DNA from 2 places in the Microbispora sp. NBRC 16548 genome. Region 2 is predicted to be linked to the other one. Evidence: predicted binding sites of a transcription regulator. Region 2 holds the regulator's gene; the other holds the start of a gene.

Region 1 (3,191 bases), on a different contig from region 2:
TTCGGATGCAACTTTTCTGCCACCCGGTCACTCTAAACGGATTGCCAGGACATACGCGGCCGATTATGGCCACTTACGATCACGCGGCTCACAATCGGACCGTAAGGTGAGTCCTTTGATCGAGAAACGGGCTTATGAGGGGGTTGGTCATGATGAGGGGTCGACGGCGGCTGCTCGTCGCGGTGGGGGCGGCGACGTTCGCGACTGCCTTCGCGGCGACCGGCGTGAGCGGCACGGCGCAGGCGCGCACCGCCGTGCCGGCGGGGACCGTCACGGCGGGGACCGCGCTCCCGGCGCTTCAGGCGTCCTCGGCGCTCCCCGCGCTCCCTGCGTTCCCGCCGCGAAGCGCCGTTCCCGCCCGCGCCACCGGTTACCCGCCGTTCACCGCCCCGGGCAAGACGCTCAAGCTCGGCGCCAAGGGCTCCGTCGTGAAGGCGCTGCAGGCCCGGCTCAAGGAGCTCGGGTACGTGCCCGGCAGCGTCGACGGCCGGTACGGCGGGGCCACGCTGACGGCGGTCTGGGCGTTCCAGAAGGTGCAGGGGATCACGCCGACCAGCACGGTCGCGGCCCGCACCTGGAGGGCGCTGGAGAACCCCCGGGCGCCCAAGGTCCTGGTGCCCAGGGGCAAGGCGACCCGCGTCGAGGTGAACCTGACCAAGCAGGTGATGGTTCTGTACCGGGGCGGTACGCCGGTTCTGATCAGCCACATCTCCAGCGGCAGCGGCATCCCCTACACGGAGTACGCCACCTGGAACGGCAAGCGGCAGCGGTTCTCCGGCAGCGCCCGCACGCCGACCGGCGACTACGCGACCACCTGGCGGGCCAGGGGCTGGCACCGGTCCTACCTCGGGCAGCTCTACAACCCCATCTTCTTCAACGGCGGCATCGCGCTCCACGGCGCGCTGTCGGTGCCGCTCTACCCGGCGTCGCACGGCTGCGTGCGGCTGCCCATGAACGTGGCCGAGATCCTGCCCGGCATGCTCGGCAAGGGTGTCCCTGTGCACGTCAGGGGCGCCTTCAGGCGCTAACGCCATCCCCGGAGGGGCCCCGCGCGAGGTGGTCGCGCGGGGCCCCTCCGCCGTCTCCGGCCCGTGTTTCGAACGTGGTCCTCGAACACATATTCGTTGACAGCCTTGACAGGGGACATGATCGAATCTATGTTCGATGGAGTGGGCGTGGGACTCGCGGCTCGCGCCCACCCCGTTGGATTCGTGCCTTCGTCGTCGGCGGAGACGGATGCGGCACGGCCCGCGGCGTGGGTCGGACGGGGAGAGGGGAAGCTCCTCGTCCGGCCGCCCACGGGAGCCTGAGAAAGCGTCGGGCGATCTCGAGCGGTTCGCGGGATCTCCCGGCCGGCGAAATTGTCGGTGCGATCTGCGACTGTGAAGTCACCGGCGACTTTCGCCGGAGTGCCACGACTCAAGGAGGCGGGCATGACTGAGCAGAACGACGATCAGAAGAGCGGGCCCCGGCTCTCGCAGGCGGTTCTGGCACACCTCGCGGACGCCAGGGCATGCCTCGCGGACGCCACCGTCGGGCCCACCCCCGCGGACCGCTACGTGTCGGCCCATCTGGCGGCCCTCCGTGCGGCCGCCGGGATCCTCGCGGCCCGTCCGCGGCCGATGGACGGCCGCAGGCGGCGGCTGCGCAGCGCCTGGGAGCTGCTCCCGGAGGCCGAGCCCAAGCTCGCGGACTGGGCGGCCTACTTCGCGGTGAGCGCGACCAAGCGCGCGGCGGCCGAGGCCGGCATGGTCCGAGCCGTCACGCAGAACGACGCAGAGGAGATCATAGCGGAGGCGGACAGGTTCGTCGGCGAGGTCGAGTCGATCCTCGGCCTGCCCGGCCGTCCCACTCTGCCCATGGCCGGCTGACCTCCGTCTCCGCCCATGGCCCCGCTCGTCCGTCCGGCACGGCCCAGGCGTCCACAGCGCCGGCGCCAGGGTCGGCCAGGAGCCGGGGCGCCCACCCGTGATGCCGGGCACGAGGCGCGCACCGGGGTGATCAGACGGGGTCGCGCTCCAGCGGGCAGCTCATGCACCGTGGCCCGCCGCGTCCGCGGCCGAGCTCGCTGCCCCGGATCGTGATGACCTCGATGCCGTGCCTGCGCAGGTGGTTGTTGGTCGTGGTGTTGCGCTCGTAGGCCACGACCACGCCGGGTTCCAGCGCCAGCACGTTGCAGCCGTCGTCCCACTGCTCGCGCTCGGCCGCGTGCACGTCCTGCGTCGGCGTGAGGACCTTGATGTCGTCAAGGCCGAGGGCCCGCGCGATCGCCTTGTGCATGTCCTCCGGCGGGTGGTCGGTGACCTTCAGCTCCTTGTCGGTGTCGCCCGGCTCCACCGTGTACGACGGGAGCATGCCGAGCCCGGCGTACTTGGTGAACACGCCCACGTCGACGTTGGTCATCACGGTGTCGAGGTGCATGAACGCACGGGTCTTGGGCAGATCGAGCGCCACGATGCGGGTCGCCGACCCCGCCCGGAACAGATTGGTCGCCAGCATCTCCACGGCCTGCGGCTGGGTGCGCTCGCTCACCCCGACGAGCACGACGCCGTTGCCGAGCACCAGGACGTCGCCGCCCTCGATGGTGGCCGGGGCCATGCGCACGCCCTCGTACCAGACGTTGAATCCGCCGGCGTCGGGGTTGCCGTATCCCGCGGCGAACAGCGGGTGCCACCGGTAGACCGCCTCGTAGTTGACGGTCTCCCGCCTGCGCGCCTTCTTGCGCATCGCGTTGATCGACACCCCGTCGTACACCCAGCAGGAGGTGTCGCGGGCGAACAGGTGGTTGGGCAGCGGCGGGAGGACGAAGTCGTCCATGCCGAGCGTGTGGAAGGCGATGGAGCCGGGGTCGCAGCCCAGCTCCATGATCTCGCGTTTGGTGATCCCGCCGGTCAGCAGCGGCGCGAGCGTGTCCGCGTCGAGGGCGTCGAGTGTGTTGCGGATCGCGTCGGCGGCCAGCGGGCCGAACCAGTGCTCGTCGACGCTGCCGTCGAGGATGTGCTTGCGCGCGTCGGGGATCTCGATCACCTCCCGCAGGAGGTCGCCGAGGTGGTGCACCGTGACGCCGCGCCCGGCGAGCACCTCGCACCACTCCCGGTGCTCCTCCAGCGCGCGGTGCACCCACAGCACGTCGTCGAACAGCAGGCCGTCCTTGTTGCCCGGGGTGAGCCGCTTGAGCGCGAGTTCGGGTA
Region 2 (3,191 bases):
ACCCGACACGGTGCCGCTCACGGTCTCCGTCATGACTTCCCCCTCCCAGGGCCCGATGGAGCCCCTTCTCCGACCACGCTCGTTATAACCACATCGTCGCGCCGCGCCGTCGCGCGCCGCCGCCCGCCTCGTCCCGGTCCCCCGGAAGGCGCCTACTCCTCGCCCACCGTGCTGTGGGCCGCGCGGAGCCGCTCGATCTCCGCCTCGAAGTCCGCCAGCGTCTCGAAGCTGCGGTAGACCGACGCGAAGCGCAGGTAGGCCACCTCGTCGAGGTCGCGGAGCGGGCCCAGGATGGCCAGGCCCACCTCGTGCGAGGCGATCTCGGCCGCGCCGGTGCCCCGGATGCTCTCCTCGACGCGCTGCCCGAGCTGGGCGAGGGAGTCCTCGCCGACCGGGCGTCCCTGGCAGGCCCGCCGCACGCCGGCGATGACCTTCTCCCGGGAGAACGGCTCGGTGACCCCGCTGCGCTTGCTCACCATCAGCAGTACGGTCTCCTGCGTGGTGAACCTGCGCCCGCACTCGGGGCAGGTGCGCCGGCGGCGGATCGCCGCCCCGTCCTCGGCCGCACGGCTGTCCACGACCCGGGTGTCCGGGTGGCGACAGAACGGACAGTGCACTTCATCGCCTCCCAGAACGCACATCCCGGAACACAAGGTGTGGTGAACTTACACCGATGTGACTACTAGATGTTGTGGTCCAACCGTAGGAGCGCCCGACCTTGAACGCAAGTCGAACCGGCCCCGAGTGAGGAAGTGCCTGCTCGGCGCGCGTGTCGCGCCTCCAGTCACGGCCGCATCGACAGCCCCGCCCGTCGCGGAATAGGCCCTTTACGCGCCTTTCCCTGCTGATTTCCGTACGGCTTCTGACCTGGGCGTACTACAGCCAGAGAAGATCGGGTAAATCGAACACGGGATCGATCGAACTCCCGTACGATGAGACGGACGGCGAGATCGGCGATTTCGCTGGATATCGAACAATTGTTTGACGGTGATCTTGAATCGCGGTACGGTCGCTCTGTGCGACATGAGGAACACGGATTGAGAGGTGGCATCGTGAGTGACCGAAGTGAGCAAGCGGATGGCGTCAGCGACCTCGCGGTTCGCAGGCGCGACTCGCTTGGCCTCACCCCCAGGCAGCGGAAGATCCTCGAGGTGATCCGCGACTCGGTCCAGCAGCGCGGCTATCCGCCCTCCATGCGGGAGATCGGGGAAGCGGTCCAGCTGACCAGCACCTCCAGCGTGTCGCACCAGCTCACGGCGCTCCAGCGTAAGGGCTACCTCCGGCGTGATCCGCATCGGCCCCGGGCCCTGGAGGTCCGGCTGCCGGGCGAGCCGGTGCTGTGGGTGGACCCGGACGCCACCTCCGAGGAGGAGGCCGGATTCAACCGGCCCACCGCAGCCTACGTGCCGCTGGTCGGCCGCATCGCGGCCGGTGGTCCCATCCTCGCCGAGCAGAGCATCGAGGACGTGTTCGCGCTGCCCAAGCAGCTCGTGGGCGAGGGCACGCTGTTCCTGCTCCAGGTCTCCGGCGACTCGATGATCGAGGCCGCCATCGCCGACGGCGACTGGGTCGTGGTGCGGCAGCAGCCGGTCGCCGACAACGGCGACATCGTGGCCGCCATGATCGACGGCGAGGCCACCGTGAAGACGTTCAAGCGCAAGGACGGGCACGTGTGGCTGGTGCCGCACAACCCCAACTACGAGCCGATCCCCGGTGACGAGGCCACCGTGCTCGGCAAGGTCACGGCCGTCCTGCGCAAGCTGTAGCAGCAGCGGCTCGCCGGTTCCGGACGCCGCACAGGGACAAGCCCGGCGCTCACGAGAGCGCCGGGCTTGTGCTGTGCCGTGTTCGGTCCGCCGTCAGGAGGCGGTGCAGCTCACCGGCGAAGGAACGCCGTTGGTGCCCGACCAGCTGCCGTTGAAGCCGAAGGTGGTCGAGGCCCCGGCACCCAGCGCGCCGTTGTAGGACAGGTTCGTCACCGTGACGTTCGACCCGCTCGCGCTGAGCGTGCCGTTCCAGAGCTGGCTGATGCTCTGGCCGTTCGGGAAGGCCCACTTCACGGTCCAGGCCGAGATGGCCGAGGAACCCGCCTTGACCGTGACCTCACCCTGGAAGCCGCCGGAGTACTGGTTGACGACCTTGTACGTGGCCGTGCAGGTCTTCCCGCCCGGCGACGAGGGAGACGCGGACGGAGACACCGACGGGGACGCCGACGGCGAGGCCGACGGAGAAGCCGACGGAGAAGCCGACGGAGAGGCCGACGGAGAGGCCGACGGCGACACGCTCGGCGAGGCCGAGGGCGACACCGGCGGCGTCGGGTTGCCGCCACCGGTCGGCGGGATCAGGTAGGGCGAGATGATGCTCTGCTTGGCCTGGTCGACCGTCGCCCAGTCGTCCTTCAGGATGCCGCCCGTGTCACCCGAGTTGGGGTTCCACGACCAGTAGGTGAACGACATGCCGTTCACCCCGCTGCCCATGTACTTCATGAGCTCCTGGAGCCAGATCTTGTCGATGTTGCTGGCGAGCGTGGTGCCGAACTCGCCCACCATGATCGGCGCGATGTTCTGCTTGTACAGGTAGCCGAAGTACTTGTCCCAGATGGCCGGCATGTTCGCCGGGTACGACGGGTCGTCGAACCACGCCTGGTGGTAGACCGACGTGGCGTACTCGTGGGGCGAGTAGACGAGCCGGTTGGCCACGTTCAGCCGCACCGGGTACTGGCCCGCCTTGGTGAGGTTGCCGCCCCACCAGCCGCAGTCCTCGTCGTTGCTGGTGTCGTTGTCCCAGACGTTGGACAGGCCGCCGCTCGGGCAGCTCACGCCCTCCACGAAGATCAGCCAGTTGGGCTGCACGGACAGGATGGCGTTGCCCGCGCGCTCGGCCGCCAGGCGCCAGTCGCGCGACTCGTCGCCGCAGCCCCAGCAGGAGCCGGTCGCGTTCGGGTTGGTGCCGTCGGCGTGCGGCTCGTTGTGCAGGTCGGCCCCGATGACGGTGGTGTTGCCGGCGTAGTGCTGGGCCAGCGACTTCCAGTCGCTGATCCAGGTGGACTCGGGGACGCCCGAGGTGTACCACAGCGCAGTCTGGCCCGCGCTGGTCGGCCGGTGCCGGTCGAGGATGATCCGCATGCCCTTCTGGCCCGCGTAGTCCACGACCTTGTCGAGGATCTGCAGCGGGGACAGGCCGATCAGGTC

Evidence for each region. Region 2 encodes LexA, which represses DNA repair genes until DNA is damaged. Its sites were predicted from a motif close to TCGAACANNTGTTCGA; they were not measured.
Region 1: a site for LexA is predicted at 1,150-1,165, ahead of QSK36_RS18565 (SAV_6107 family HEPN domain-containing protein). Genes of this name have one in related genera too.

Annotation. Positions count from the first base shown of each region.
Region 1 is NZ_BSSF01000006.1:252,325-255,515, forward strand. It holds gene QSK36_RS18555 (YbaK/EbsC family protein) at 1-23, opposite strand, end outside; gene QSK36_RS18560 (L,D-transpeptidase family protein) at 150-1,028, shown strand; gene QSK36_RS18565 (SAV_6107 family HEPN domain-containing protein) at 1,434-1,871, shown strand; gene QSK36_RS18570 (arginine deiminase) at 2,002-3,191, opposite strand, start outside.
Region 2 is NZ_BSSF01000001.1:118,524-121,714, reverse strand. It holds gene QSK36_RS00570 (vitamin B12-dependent ribonucleotide reductase) at 1-33, opposite strand, end outside; gene nrdR (transcriptional regulator NrdR) at 153-617, opposite strand; gene lexA (transcriptional repressor LexA) at 1,050-1,766, shown strand; gene QSK36_RS00555 (cellulase family glycosylhydrolase) at 1,860-3,191, opposite strand, start outside.